2 regions of the Salibacterium sp. K-3 genome follow, and region 2 is predicted to be linked to the other one. Evidence: a T-box and tRNA genes for the amino acid it is inferred to sense, from the RefSeq annotation. Region 2 holds a T-box; the other holds one or more tRNA genes.

Region 1 (7,747 bases), on a different contig from region 2:
ATCCCGGCGCAGCGGCGGAACGTATTCTTGATATGCTGATGAACGGTGAGGTGGGAGCTGTAGACGGCACCCGGCTTCCAGTGGAGGCCGACACGATCTGTGTCCACGGGGACACGCCGGAGGCACTGCAGTTTCTCAACCAGCTCCACCATGTACTGCAGCAGACGGAAGTGGTCCTTCAGGCACCGGGGGAAACGCAATGAACGGCAGCGAAGTTTGTCTGGTTAAAAAACCCGGGCTGTTTACAACCATTCAGGATGCCGGACGTCCAGGCTGGCAGAGAAAAGGTATCCCGCCGGCAGGTGTGATGGATGAGTATGCGTTTCAGACCGCTAACATTCTCGCGGGCAATCAAGGAAAGGAAGCAGTGCTTGAAGTAACGATGCTGGGTCCTGTTCTGCAATTCACACAGGCTGCTGTGATAGCGTTAACGGGGGCGGACCTCCAGCCTTCACTGAACAATAAACCAGTAGAAGGATGGCGTTCATTCCGCGTCCGGGAAGGAGATGAACTGTCGTTTGCCGGAGTGAAAAGCGGGGCGCGTACCTATATTGCAATTCAGGGAGGATTTGATGGAGACGAAAGACTCGGCAGCCGTTCAACGTTTGTTAAAGCAGGAATGGGCGGAATGAAAGGAAGAGCTCTGGAAAAAGGAGACCGATTGTCGACCCCCGCTTCCGTTCCTCCGTTGAAAAGATGCAGCCGTCTGAGTGCACCATTGATTCCAGAATACAGCGGGGAAACCGTGCTTCGTGTTACAGAAGGCCCTGAAGCCTCCGCGTTTACGGAGGAAGCCCGGTATGCTTTGTACCACTCCTCCTTCACGATCTCTAATGCATCAGACCGGATGGGATGTCGGATGGAGGAAGCCGTCCTTTCTCATCACGGCTCCGCAGATATTCTGTCGGAAGCGGTGGATACCGGGTCTATTCAGGCAGCCGCGGATGGGCGTCCGATGATATTAATGGCCGACCGACAGACGACCGGAGGTTACACCCGCCCGGCCTCGGTTATTCAGGCAGATCTTCCGAAAGTGGCCCAGCTGCTGCCGGGGCAGCAGGTTATGTTCGAAAAAATACCCCTTCAGCAGGCTCATGATCTGCTGAAAGAACAGCAGCGCCGGATCGCGGCTTTGGCGCTCGCTTCCCGAAACATGCTATCATATACAGAGTAGAACGTTTATAGGAGTGGGATACATGGAAAAGAAATTTGATACGAAGGCTGTCCATTTTCAGAAAGGGGATGGAGAGAAAAATAAAAGCAAAACGAAACCGATCTATCAGACCTCTTCGTTTGCCTTCCATGATCTCGAAGATATGGAATCCTATTTTACCGGTGGCAAAGACCATCTGTATACCCGGTATTCCAACCCGAATACAGATGATTTAGGAGCCGGGACAGCTTCCCTTGAAGGAGCTCCGTCGGGCATTTCGACTTCGTCCGGTATGTCTGCTATTCTTGCTGGAATTCTTGCAGCAGCGGCCCCGGGAGACCATTTGATCGTACCGCTGGATCTTTACGGAGGGACCTACCAGTTGTTTCAGCAAGAGCTTCAGGAATGGGGATTTGAGGTAACGGCTGTAGATTTCACCGATAAACAGGCGCTGGAATCGTCCCTTCAGGATAAGACGAGCCTCCTGTACGCAGAATCCGTAACAAATCCGCTTCTCCGCCGGGAAAACATTCAGGAACTGAAACAAATATCAGGAAGATATGACCTGACACTTATGATTGATAATACCTTTCCGACTCCTTACTTTCTCCAGCCTTATCTTCAAGGTGCGGACCTTGTCGTTCACAGCGCGACCAAATACATAGGGGGACACAGTGATGTTTCGGCCGGGGTGCTGGTTGGAAGAGAGGAGCTCATAGCAAAAGCGAAAAAACGTGTCATTAATATCGGGGCCAATCTCAGCCCTTTTGAAGCGTGGCTTGCCTGCCGTGGATTAAAAACGCTGAGTGTCCGGATGGCCAGGCAGGCGGAAAATGCAGCATCTTTGGCACAGTGGTTTCAGGAGCATACCCGTGTATCTGCCGTTTATTATCCAGAGAATCTTTCTGACAAAGGCAACGGGGCGATGGTGAGCGTGGATCTTGGCGATCGTTATGATGTTACCGCGTTTTTTGCGGCGCTGGACTGGATCAAAATTGTTCCCACCCTTGCCGGTGTAGAGACGACTGTGTCCTATCCATTGAATACTTCCCACCGTACGGTCCCGAATGAGATCAGGGAGCAGCTCGGCATCACTGCCGGGACAGTCCGGATTTCAGCCGGCATTGAAGATAAAGACGATATCATTACTGCCTTTTCTTCGGCCCTGAAGCAGGCAGAAAACTGAACACCCTGCAGCAAAGGAAAGCTGTCCCAAAAAATGGGGCAGCTCCTTTTTATTTGTTATTCAGATAATTGATAAAATCCTGGTACATACTAATATTGTCGGTCAATATCATAATGGGGAGGAACACAAACGTAACGATGACGAGTACATTAGCCAGCAGAGCCGAACGCAAGTACTTCCAGGTATTCATGAAAACGGCCTCCTTTTTGTCATTATATGTCGAAATATTCTTTTAATTAATGTAACACATTTGTCACATTTGAACAAGAAAATTATTACCACAGCCTTGCAATACGAGAAAGGCTGTGATATATTATAAAAGTGCCGTTAAGAAAACGCGATTTTACACATCGCGGGGTGGAGCAGTTCGGTAGCTCGTCGGGCTCATAACCCGGAGGTCGTAGGTTCGAATCCTACCCCCGCAACCAATAATTAAAACCCCAAAGCCTGCAGAAGGCTTTTTTTTTGTATTTTTTTCAAACAGAGACGATTCCCGGGCGGTGCGTTTTTTCCGGGAATGCGTTACACTGGAAGAAATGATGCACATAAAAGGATGTCACTCATGCCGAAAGACGAATTTGAATGGATTCAGCAGCATATCCCGGATCATTACCGCCAACCTGGTCTGATAGAAGGGATTGGGGATGATGCAGCGGTGTATGCTGCCGAGGCAGGCTATCATGAGATATTATGTGTGGACACGATGGTGGAGGACGTTCATTTTACGAAAGAAACGATGAGCCCGCTGGATATCGGACATAAGGCGCTCGCCGTAAATATAAGTGATATTGCAGCGATGGGGGGAGTCCCCGTTTTTTATGTCGTATCCATTGCTGTACCTTCCTCCTGGACGGATGAAGAGCTTCAGGGTGTGTATGAGGGGTTGGAAAAACTGGCGGAAGCCTTTGATATGGATATGATCGGGGGAGATACTGTCTCTACGAGGTCCGGACTTGTTGTATCGGTCACCGTCCACGGGAGGGTAGAAGAGGGGCGCCATCTCCTGCGGAGAAATGCCCTGCCCGGAGATATTGTATTTGTTACAGGTTTCACCGGGAGATCCGCAGCCGGGCTTGACTGGCTGCTGGAGCACGGACGCGGCGCTTCCCGCCCTCAGGGAATTCGTACACTCACAGCGTATCATCAAACTCCGCACCCGCGTGTGAAAGAAGGCAGGATCATCGGAAGCACAGCCGCCGGTGCCGCTTTAAACGATATCAGCGACGGTCTGGCGAGTGAGGCGAACGAAATTGCGGAAGCTTCGAAGGTGGAACTGGAATTGAGAAAGCGGGATATTCCGGTTGCCGGAGAACTGAAAGAATTCCCGGACACGCAGTACTGGGAGTGGATCTTTTACGGCGGGGAAGATTTTGAATTGATCGGTACCGTCCGGCCGGAGGACTGGCCTCTCTTGAAACAGCGGATGGAAGAGGAAGGTGCTCCGCTGTATGATATCGGCCGGGTCAAAGAAGGAGATCCACTGGTTACGCTGCAGGACGGATCAGACACAACCGTCCTCCCGAAAAAAGGATACAATCATTTTCAATCATAAAGGCGGGAAGCAGCATGTCTTTATCATTTACGACTCATTCTCCGGCAGAGACGATCTGTAAGGCTGAAAAACTCGGTTCCATCCTGGCAGCCGGGGATGTAATTACGCTGGAAGGAGATCTCGGTGCCGGAAAAACCCTTTTCACTAAAGGGCTTGCACGTGCGCTTCAGATTACGGAGACGGTAAACAGCCCGACGTTTACGATTATAAAAGAATATCACGGCACCCTCCCGTTTTATCATATGGATCTGTATCGACTCGGCGGGGAAGAAGCTGAAGAGATGGGGCTCGAGGAATATATCGAGAGCAGCGGCGTCTGTGTGATCGAATGGGCGGACAGAATAGAAGATATACTCCCGCCGGACCACCTGAAGGTCACGTTGGACCGGCTGGAGGGAGACGACCGGATGATCCGGTTGAGTCCCCAGGGAAAAAGCTTTATGGAACGATGCAAGGAGCTTGAGAATGATGAACATACTGGCGATTGATACATCGAGTTATGTGATGGGAACGGCATTGTCCTCCGAAGAAGGAGTACTGGCGGAATATATTACGAATTTCAAAAAGAACCATTCTCTACGCTTAATGCCTGCCATTGACAGGATGATGGAAGATGTGGAGATGACTCCACGTGAACTGGATGCCATCGCTGTGGCAAAAGGCCCCGGTTCGTATACAGGGGTCAGGATTGGCGTGACGACGGCTAAAACAATGGCCTGGTCGCTTGGTATCCCGGTTTACGGCATATCGAGCCTGATGCAGCTGGCAGCCGGCGGTACCTACTTTCCGGGATTAATATGCCCCTTTTCAGATGCACGGAGAGGGAGAGTCTATACCGGGTTGTACCGGTTCCGGGACGGCATGCCGGAAGCAGAACAGGAAGACAGGGTGACGGATCTCGGGGAATGGCTCGAGAATCTGAAAGCAGCGCAGCAACCGGTATTATTTTTAAGCCGGGACCTGGATCAGCATAAGGCAGCTATTCAGGAAGCCCTTCCGGATCAGGCTGTGTTCGGCTCCTATACAGACTATCGGCCCCGTCCGGCGGATTTGCTCCGGCTGACCGCACGGATCGAACCGCAGCCGGCTCATGCTGTCGTGCCGGAATACGCGCAGATGGCGGAAGCAGAGAAGAAATGGTACGCCGCTGAAGAAGGGCGAGCACATGAGTAAGTATCCGAGTATCCGTTTTATGGAAGAACGGGACCTGGAGGGGATTCTTCGGGTGGAGCATGATGCGTTTCAGATGCCGTGGACGAAATACGCTTTTTTTAATGAACTGACGAATAACCAGTTTGCTCATTACCTGGTGGCGGAATGGAACGATGAAATCATCGGCTATTGCGGAGTGTGGATCATTATTGATGAAGCCCACATTACGAATGTAGCCGTACATTCTGCGTACCGGGGCTGCCGTATCGGTGAACTGCTCATGAAAAACATTCTCGACATGGCGCATGCCTACGGGGCTGTAACGATGACGCTCGAAGTCAGAGTGAGCAACCTGATTGCCCAGTCTCTGTATAAAAAGCTCGGGTTTCAGCCCGGCGGGATTCGGAAAAACTATTATACCGACAATCACGAAGATGCATTGGTAATGTGGGTGAATATTGATGACTACAAATTCAACTGAAGCGGAAGTACTGCTTGCGATCGAAACAAGTTGTGACGAAACGGCGGCAGCGGTGGTGCAGGGCGGAAGACGGGTGCTCTCGAACGTTGTGGCCTCCCAGATTGACAGCCATAAACGTTTCGGCGGGGTCGTGCCTGAGATTGCATCGCGCCATCATACCGAAAATATCACGCTTATCATGGAAGAAGCGCTGACGGAAGCCGGTCTTACTTTCGCCGACCTTGACGGCATTGCCGTTACAGAAGGACCGGGACTGGTCGGAGCGCTGCTGATTGGTGTGAATGCGGCAAAAGCGGCTGCCTTTGCCCATCAGCTCCCGCTTATTCCTGTTCATCATATTGCCGGACATATACAGGCGGCGCGGCTTGAACGGGAGTGGAACTATCCCGCGCTTGCCCTCGTCGTATCCGGAGGCCACACGGAACTCGTTCTGCTGCACGCAGAAGGGGAGTATGAGGTAATCGGTCGTACGAGGGATGACGCTGCAGGGGAAGCCTACGATAAAGTGGCACGGACCCTTGGACTTGGGTATCCAGGCGGACCGCAGGTGGATAAACTGGCAGCCCAAGGCCGTGTTTCCATTCCGATGCCCATTGCCTGGCTCGAAGAAGGCTCCTATGATTTCAGTTTCAGCGGATTGAAGTCATCGGTTATCAACACCCTTCACAATGCTGAACAGCGGGGAGAGCATTTATCCACAGCGGATGTTGCCGCCAGCTTTCAGGCAAGCGTCCTCGAAGTCCTTGTTGAAAAAACAAAACGGGCAGCAGAGGAGTATCAGGTCCGTCAGGTTGTACTTGCCGGCGGTGTGGCTGCCAACCGCGGACTGCGCGCGGCTATGGAAGAAACCTTTGCAGAAAGCGGGGCCCAACTTTCGATTCCCCCGTTCAAGTATTGTACCGACAACGCTGCAATGATTGGTGCCGCTGCCCACGTCCAATGGAAAAAAGGAATTACCGCTGGTTGGGATCTGAACGGCGTACCAGGCTTGGCCTTATATTAAGGTCAAGTTTTTTTTATGAATAAATGATCAAGTTTTTAAGGATTGTGTAAAAGTTTATCTGTGGATAATGGGGATAAACCGGTGGAAAGCTAATACATCAGGGAAATCATATGTTAACAGTGTTTATGTGGATAAGTCCCCTTTTTATGTGAATAAAGGGGTGGACCCCACGCAAATTAGTGTGTAGATGTTGATAACCTTGTGAATAATGTGGATGACTCCTAAAGGGGCAAGGAGGTCGTGGATCATTGAGACATAAGATGGGCAGCAAATACACATGGATCGTTGCAGCAGGGATGATCGTCTCTTTGTTGTGCGTGCCACTGCAGCAGTCTGAAGCGAAAGGGCCGCATGCTGTACTGGTGCTTGTCCCTGCATTGTCGATGGATGATGTTTTTCTGCTGCTCGAAGAGGGAAGGCTGCAGCGCGGGGCTGCTGCCGGCGCCTTGAATCGTGTGACAGCGGGTCCTTCTTCACCGGTGAATGAACTGTTGACGCTGAGTTCCGGCCGACGTGCCGAAACGCCCCACCTTTCTTTGGAAGACTGGGTGGAAAAAGAGGCGGAGGGAGAAAGAAGTACATACATTCTGCCTGGGTTTAGAGAGGTTCGCGCAGCCAATGAGCAAAGCGGGTATGGAGCGGTTCCTGGTACGCTGGGGGATACTCTTCGTTCTGCCGGGACCGTGATCCGTTTTGCCGGTCACAGTGACATATATGAAAAGCGGCGCAGTTACGCCCCTTTTTTGACTGCTGATTCCGAAGGGATGTCCGCCGGAAACCGTGATGCGGTTGTGGATAAAAAGAGATCCGCTCCCGGCGGATGGAGCATGAATCCACAGAAAACCCTCGACTGGGTCGATAACGTACAGCAGCAGACTTTCTCCAGTTGGTCGGTGATCGAATGGGGCGATATTTACCGTGCACACCAAAAGGGACTGGAAAGTTCCGGCGGACGCGTGCTCGAGCCGCTGGAGCATCTTCTGCTCGAATTAAGGAAAAAAGACTCCCCCCTTTTTCTGCTCGGAGTGGATCCATCCACAGGGGATGTCCTTCCGTTTGTCATGTGGACCAAGGACGGCAAACCGCCGGTCCAGCGTTTTCGTTCCACGTCGACGGGGCTTTTGTATCTGGGAAGCAGTATCGATGCGGCTTCCGCGTTTATCAAAGTGTTTTCCGGTGGGGATTATGCATCAGCATTGATTTCTGACAGAAGAGCGGAT
Region 2 (7,747 bases):
CAGCCCGCGCAAACTCCGCCCGCTGAATATTAAAGACATGCAGCCTTTTCAGGAACTGCTTGGCGTTCGCATAGCCGATGGTAAGTCTTTCTCCCATTTTTTCGCGCCTCCGTCTGGCATCCGTCCCTGCCATCATGCCTGCATCCATGAGATCCTGTCTGGTCACAGGTTCTGTATTTTCCGCTGTTTCCGGGACTTCTTCTCTAACCATCTGCAGCGCCCGACGTACTGCTTCCGGCGGGGCATGTTCCACGCCAAGACTGCCGCTGCCGCCGGAATCTGCATCTTTTTTTGTCAAAAAAGCATGTTTGCACCCCGGGACTTCCCTGCTGACAATCCGGCGTATCCTTTCTCCCGGAACATCAGGATCCGTGAATATAATAACACCGCGCCGTTTCTGGGCCAGTGCAATCCGTTTCAATACGTCTTCACCGACAGCGGCACCGTTTGTTTCAATCGTATCAGCTGTTACCGCCCGCTGCACCGCCGTTGTATCAGCCTTTCCTTCCACCACAATACATTCCTGCACGTTCATTCGTATGTCAGCCTCCCAGGCTCCAGCTTGCATTATTATACTATGATCAGTAATGAAAAAAAAGGCGGAAAGAGAAGGGAGCATCCCTTCCTGCTTTCACGCCAGGATATGATATAAAATATTATTCCAGAATGGTCACTTGTACATTACGTCTTCCAAAACTCATCGCCTGCTGATTGGTCGGCACATGCACATCAATTCGTCTGCCGTTGATGGCACCGCCGGTGTCTGCTGCCACCGCTTCTCCGTAACCTTCGACATGGACTCTCGTTCCAAGCGGGATGACAGCCGGATCCACTGCCACTACTTTACGGTTTGGATTGGCGTTCAGATTCACTCCCGTCGCGGTTATTCCGGAACATCCCGTACAGTCAGCTGTGTACGCGGTAGCTTCCATGGAAATGGTGCGTCCTCCGGCACTGCTCTCAGAAGGACTGCTTCCGCGAGAGGCAACAGCCGTCTGATCCGTCGGACCGACCGCCACGACTTTATCTTCGCTTTCTTTCACCTGTGTTTCATCAACCAGTTCGCGGGATACTTCTTCCCCGTTTTCCAGTACAACTTCATACTTTTTCTCTACAACACCCTTGCTGCCGCTTTCCATTACTTCTTCCTGTCCATTTGCCAGGGAATCATCACGGCGAGTGACTGTTGCATAATCCTGTTCTTCTTTGACAACATCCGTAACTTTCTCCACACGGATGACTTCCAGTTTTGTTTCATGTGAAACAGCTGTCTCTTTACCAGGTTCCACCCGGTCATTATCATCCAGCGCTATATCTGCTTCCTTCAGCACCTCAGCGACAGTACTCTCTGTGGTCATCACTTCTTCGGTTTCATCCTGATCCTGAACTGTTACTGGAAAGGCAGGCTCATAAGCCACGGTCATTCCATCCTGAACGGAAGCGGTGATATCTTTATTCAAATCGTCATTCGGTCCGACGTCAATGTTCTGTTCTTTCAGCACTTCTCCCACTGTGGAGGCGGTCGTCCAGATCTCGGATGTTGTTTCATCATCCGATACAGTGATTTGTCTGGCCGGCATCCATTCCAACTCCATGTTGCCGACAATGGGATCGGTGAAAGATGAGCTGAGTTCATCCCTCTCTTTTACATCAAGGTTCTGTTCTTCCAGCAGGCCTTTTACGGTATCCGCATGAGTCGCTACTGTCATTTCTTCTTCTCCTTTAGTAATCGTTACCGTTGCCTTCGTCGTTTCATGCACAGCATAAAACAGACCGGCAGCGGTCAGAAGAAGAAAAGAAAAAACCAGAACCGCGCCTTTTCCCGGCTTCCATCCGGCGAAAAAAGCGTTTCGTTTCAAACTCATCTTCTAACCCTCCTTTACAGCGAAGAAATTATAGACCCTTCCTCCTTTCTTGTCAATTCATTTGATCATCCAACTTCTATTATTGCGTAAAAGAGGAGCAAAGAGAATCATAATCGTTCGACGTTCTGCAGCAGCAAAAAGAGAAGAAAGGGAGAAAGGCCTCGAAATAACAAAGACGGCGCCAATAAGCGCCGCCTTTCAACAGAAAATCCCGTCAGCTGATGCGGAAAAGTTTTTCCGCATTCTCCGTTGTCTGCTCTGCCAGTTCTTTCAGTGTCATACCTTTTAGTTCCGCTATCTTTTCCGCCACCAGTTTCACATAAGCCGGCTCATTCCGCTTGCCGCGGTTGGGATGCGGAGCTAAAAACGGGCAGTCGGTTTCCACCAGAAGCCGCTCCATCGGTATTTCTTTAGCTACATCTTTGGGAAGCTGTGCATTTTTAAACGTAACAGGCCCGCCGAACGATATATGAAAATTCATATCCAAAGCCTGCCGCGCAATATCCAGATCCCCTCCGAAGCAGTGCATAATTCCGCCGGTTTCGGCGGCATTCTCTTCCCTCAGCACGTCCACAATGTCCTGATGGGCTTCGCGGTCATGAATAACGAGGGGCAGGTTTACTTTTTTTGCGAGAGCAATCTGTTTCCGGAATGCCTCTTTCTGTACATCTGCCGGTGATTTATCCCAATGATAATCCAGCCCTGTCTCTCCAATGGCGACGACTTTCGGATGCGCCGAGAGCTCCTCGATCCATTCCAGGTCCCTTTCGGTCATGTCCACAGCATCGACCGGGTGCCAGCCGATAGAAGCATACATGAAGTCATAGGTTTCAATCAGGTCCATCGCTTTTTTGATCGTTTCATGATCAAATCCAACGACATTCATTTTTTCCACCCCGGCATCTTTGGCCCGCTCTATCGTATCCTGAAGATCATCCTGAAAGTCCTCAATATTCAAATGAACATGGGTATCAAACAACATCCTGATCCGCTCCCTTGCTTTTTCCGACAATAAAGGCTGACCCGAAAGGCATAACTTCTTTCAGGTCAGTCTTTTATTCCTCGTATTAATTGACTTCCGATCCATTCGGAAGATGGTCATTCACTGTGGCAAGTGTCAGTTCGTCTCCGCTGGAAGCTGCCAGTATCATACCCTGAGACAGTTCTCCCCGGAGTTTTACCGGCTTCAGGTTCGTTACACAAATTACTTTTTTCCCTTCCAGATCAGCCGGCGTATAGTGTTCGGCAATCCCGGATACGACCTGGCGCTTCTCACTTCCGACATCGAGCTGGATTTTCAGCAGTTTATCTGTCTTTTTCACAGGCTCTGCTGAAAGCACTTCTGCCACTTTCAGATTCACTTTCGAAAAGTCATCGATCGTGATTTCCTGCTCTTCTTCCACCTCTTCTGCTTCTTGCTCATCTTCAGCGGTTTTCACCGTACCGCCCATATCCTGAATAATGTTGGCGACTTCATTTTCGATTTCGAGTCTTGGAAAGATCGGCTCGCCTTTGGAAACTACCTTCGTTCCTTCCGGGAGCTGTGCAAATTCACGCATCGTCTCCCATTTTGTACAGCCCTCCGGAATACCAAGCTGGTGCCAGATTTTCTGAGGAGTTTCCGTCATAAACGGCTGGATCATGATGGAAATATAACGCAGCGATTCAGCCAGGTGGTAAAGAACGGTTCCCAGCTCCTCACGCCGGTCTTCTTCTTTTGCCAGCATCCACGGCTGGGTTTCATCAATATATTTGTTCGTGCGGCTGATCAACTGCCAGATGGCAGTCAGGGCCACCGAAAACTCCATCTCCTCCATCGCGGCCTCTACTTTGTAAACCGTGGCATCCACCAGTTCCACAAGCGATTCATCGTATGGCGTGCCGTCTTTCAGATAAGCCGGGAGATGCCCATCGAAGTACTTGTTAACCATGGCAACGGTCCGGTTCAACAGATTGCCCAAATCATTGGCAAGATCATAATTCAGCCGTTCGACAAAACCTTCCGGTGTGAAGACACCGTCGGAGCCGAAAGGAACTTCCCGCAGCAGATAGTACCGCAGGGCATCAAGTCCGTACCGGTTAATCAGCGGAACCGGATCGACAACGTTTCCTTTGGATTTGGACATTTTCCCGTCTTTCATCAAAAGCCAGCCGTGGCCGAATACTTTTTTCGGGAGCGGCAGATCAAGAGCCATCAGCATAATCGGCCAGTAAATCGTATGGAAACGGACAATTTCCTTGCCGACCAGGTGTACATCCGCCGGCCAGTACTTCTTGAAATCTTCATCGTTTTCCGTGTCATACCCGAGAGCGGTAATGTAGTTGGAGAGCGCATCAATCCATACATACACGACATGTTCCGGATCGCTCGTCACCGGTATTCCCCATTCAAACGCAGTTCTGGAAACGGCCAGATCTTCCAGTCCCGGTTTGATAAAGTTGTTAATCATTTCGTTTTTTCGGGACTCCGGCTGGATAAAGTCCGGATTTTCTTCGTAAAACGCAAGCAGCCGGTCGGCGTATCTGCTCATCCGGAAAAAATACGACTGCTCCCTCACCCATTCCACGGGGTTGCCGCTTTCCGGACTGTATCCTCCGACAATTTCTCCATTTTCATAAATAGGATCTTCCAGCTGGCGTTCTGTATAAAAAGATTCATCCGACACGGAATACCAGCCTTTATATTCATCCAGATAAATATCTCCGTTTGCTTTCAGTTTCTCAAATATCCGCTGTACGACTTTTTTATGCCGCTCTTCCGTCGTACGAATAAAATCGTCATAGGAAATATCCAGTTTATCCCACAGGTTCCGGATTCCCGCCACAATTTCATCGACAAATTCCTGCGGAGATACCTCTTTGTCTTCCGCTTTGCGCTCAATTTTCTGGCCGTGTTCATCGGTACCGGTCAGATAGCGTACATCAAAGCCACGGAGACGTTTGTATCTTGCCATGGCATCTCCGGCAACCGTTGTGTAGGCATGTCCGATATGAAGTTTATCGCTTGGATAATAAATCGGGGTTGTGATATAAAAGGTATTCTTTTCTTCTGCCATTTTCATCCTCCTTGCGTCTATTAAAAAAACTCCCGTCCTTCTACAAGGGACGAGAGTATCACTCACGCGGTACCACCCAGATTTCTCCATCTCCTGCGATGAAGCTTTGTGTACTGTCCGGGCCTGATCGTCAGTAGACAGCACGCTCTCTGTAACGCGAGAGCTGCGTTCCTCCCTTACTGCAGCAGTTCGGGAAGAAAATCCTCCCGGGACCATGTTCAAGAGTGCTCTCTGTACCGGTTCCCAGCATCTCCGGCTCTCTAAGACAGGTTTCCTCTCTACTCATCCCTTCATCGGAATCATCTATAATATTTTCCACTTCTTCTCTTTAAGACTATAACGAAGCGCTTCCTCTCTGTCAAGACCAGCACCACAGAGGGCCTTTTCTCTGTACACTCTATTTTTCTACATATTTCGACAAATATATGCCATATATGTCGAAATTCGTTTTCTATCTATGTTTTCCATGTTACAATGGTTTTATCCAAAAGGTATTTTTTCACAGAGGTTTTAGTCACCTCGTCAAGCGGGTATCCTTTTGTAACAGCATTTTAATTAAATTGAAAAAATTTCAAGGTTTTTCAGTTTTTTTATTCAAAGGAATTGACGTGTTTTGGAAAGATTGGTATTCTTAGTCTATAACAGAGAAAAATGTCGAAATGTGACACATTTTATTTGAATACTTGAGGAGGAACTGAAATGAAATCAACTGGAATTGTGAGAAAAGTCGATGAACTCGGCCGCGTTGTTATCCCGATCGAACTCCGCCGCACTCTCGATATTGCAGAAAAAGATGCGCTGGAAATCTATGTCGACCACGACCGTATCGTACTGAAAAAGTACAAGCCCAACATGACCTGTCAGGTGACGGGTGAAGTGTCCGATGAAAACATTTCCCTCGCCGACGGTAAAATCATCCTTTCCCCGGAAGGTGCCGAAGAAGTCATTAAAGACCTGCAGTCCTATGTAGACAACAATAAATAAATGATCCCGCGACAAAGAATATAGGTCATATAATAACCCGGACGATGGTCGGCAAAGCTTGCTGGAAGAAACCGACATCGTCCGGGTTTTTTGTGGTGCTTTTAGTTTCCATAGGAGATGTTCCTGGAAACACTGTGATTCAAGCACCGGTACTTAGCGTCTTCAAGACATCCGCTCGAAACCATTATGGCCTGATTTTAGCTCCGTAGTGTCCCCGGGACGACCTCCTGTGGACACTATTCCTTCATTTCAGGCTGCTGATGGGGCTGACTCTTTCACCATTTTTTGGGAGTTTTTATAGCTCCCATTTCATGACAGGCGGTGATAAGCTGCATATACATCCTGTTTCGGCAGCCCGCGGTCTTTTGCTGCTGCCTTGATGGCTTCTTTTGCCGTCATTCCCTGTTCCATGTAGGCTTGCACATGCGCTGCCGGATCCATCGTCTCCCACCAGGTATTCCGGAAAACGTCCACTTCATCCGCCCCGTCCACAATAACACAGCACTCGCCCTTCACAGCATGCAGCCTGAGGTACTCCGCCAGTTCCGGGAGTGATCCACGCAGGATCTCTTCGTACTGCTTGGTCATTTCTCTTGCCAGGACAGCTTCCCTACTCCCCCAGCATTCTTCCAGATGCGATACCATTTCTTTCAGGCGGTGCGGGGATTCATAAAAAATAATGGGGACGTCTACAGAAGCGAGCTTTTCAAGCTTGTCCCGCCTGTCCTTTTTCTTTCTCGGGAGAAAACCATAGAAGTAAAAAGCCCCTCCACCAAGTCCCGAAGCGGTTAACGCCGTCACAGCGGCATTGGCTCCGGGGAGGGAAATGACGGCAATATCCTTCTCCACCGCCTGCCGGACAAGCTCTCTGCCTGGGTCGGAAACAAGAGGCGTCCCTGCATCACTGACGAGTGCAGCCGTACCGCCTTCCTCGAGCAGTGCGAGAATTTTCTCCCCTTTTCCTTCCTTATTATGTTCATGATAACTATCCAGTGGTGTCGAAATCTCAAAATAATGGCACAGCTTCCGGGTCTGGCGGGTATCTTCGGCAAAAATTCTGTCCGCCTCCTGCAGCATCCGGACCGCCCGGTATGTCATATCTTCCAGGTTGCCGATCGGGGTGGGTACCAGATACAGGGCAGCCGTTGCTTTTTGCTTGTAGCTCTGCTGATGGTTCATGAGGATCCTCCGTTTCTTTCCCTTAGAAACTTCTCTTTGTCTTTCCGGTTCCATTGTTTGACTTCATATTCCATGCGCATCGCTTCTGTTTTGGAGTCAAACACCTGCTGGTAAACGAGCCGGAACGGACCGCGCCCTCTCGTGTATTTTGCCCCTTTTCCCTGTTCATGCATGCGCAGCCGCTGTACCAGATCCGTCGTATATCCCGTATAGAACGATCCATCCCCGCATTCCAGTATGTAAACGTAATGTTCAACGGCCTTCATAATAGCTTCTGAACTCCTCGGTATAAATTCCCTCTTCATCATAAACCGTTAACGGAGGCAGGCAGGCGAGGCCCGGCTTTCCATCTTTAATCCCTTCAGCCAGCAGCATATCCGCCTCTTTTCCGTATTTCGGAAAAATCATCTTGATTCGTTTTGGTTCAATCCTGTGCTTTCGAAATGTTTCAAACAGTTCAGCCATACGTTCCGGACGGAGAACCATGGACACCTTTCCTCTCTGTTTCACTACACTGGATGCTGCCCGTACGATGTCATCAAGCGTGCCGTATTCTTCATGACGGGCGGCACGGAACAACGCACTGTTGTTTTTTTCCTTTTCCAGCGGTGTTGAAAAGTATGGGGGATTACAGGTGACCAGATCAGCCAGGCCGGTCTGCCC

Evidence for each region. A T-box is a leader RNA that pairs with one kind of tRNA and senses whether it is charged. The one in region 2 lies ahead of metG (methionine--tRNA ligase), so its partner is inferred to be a tRNA-Met.
Region 1: it encodes a tRNA-Met, which carries the amino acid that the T-box ahead of metG (methionine--tRNA ligase) is inferred to sense. The anticodon was not compared.

What each region holds. Positions count from the first base shown of each region.
Region 1 covers NZ_JBSVZE010000002.1:677,877-685,623, reverse strand. Annotated here, with positions in the region: gene ACW9JV_RS15550 (LamB/YcsF family protein) at 1-203, shown strand, start outside; gene ACW9JV_RS15545 (5-oxoprolinase subunit C family protein) at 200-1,174, shown strand; gene ACW9JV_RS15540 (trans-sulfuration enzyme family protein) at 1,197-2,339, shown strand; gene ACW9JV_RS15535 (hypothetical protein) at 2,389-2,529, opposite strand; tRNA gene ACW9JV_RS15530 (tRNA-Met) at 2,691-2,767, shown strand; gene thiL (thiamine-phosphate kinase) at 2,902-3,891, shown strand; gene tsaE (tRNA (adenosine(37)-N6)-threonylcarbamoyltransferase complex ATPase subunit type 1 TsaE) at 3,906-4,379, shown strand; gene tsaB (tRNA (adenosine(37)-N6)-threonylcarbamoyltransferase complex dimerization subunit type 1 TsaB) at 4,360-5,064, shown strand; gene rimI (ribosomal protein S18-alanine N-acetyltransferase) at 5,057-5,524, shown strand; gene tsaD (tRNA (adenosine(37)-N6)-threonylcarbamoyltransferase complex transferase subunit TsaD) at 5,505-6,527, shown strand; gene ACW9JV_RS15500 (hypothetical protein) at 6,776-7,747, shown strand, end outside.
Region 2 covers NZ_JBSVZE010000005.1:40,465-48,211, forward strand. Annotated here, with positions in the region: gene rnmV (ribonuclease M5) at 1-535, opposite strand, end outside; gene ACW9JV_RS19200 (ubiquitin-like domain-containing protein) at 657-1,865, opposite strand; gene ACW9JV_RS19205 (TatD family hydrolase) at 2,080-2,847, opposite strand; gene metG (methionine--tRNA ligase) at 2,933-4,921, opposite strand; T-box leader at 4,964-5,224, opposite strand; gene ACW9JV_RS19215 (AbrB/MazE/SpoVT family DNA-binding domain-containing protein) at 5,621-5,905, shown strand; gene rsmI (16S rRNA (cytidine(1402)-2'-O)-methyltransferase) at 6,215-7,084, opposite strand; gene ACW9JV_RS19225 (GIY-YIG nuclease family protein) at 7,081-7,350, opposite strand; gene ACW9JV_RS19230 (tRNA1(Val) (adenine(37)-N6)-methyltransferase) at 7,337-7,747, opposite strand, start outside.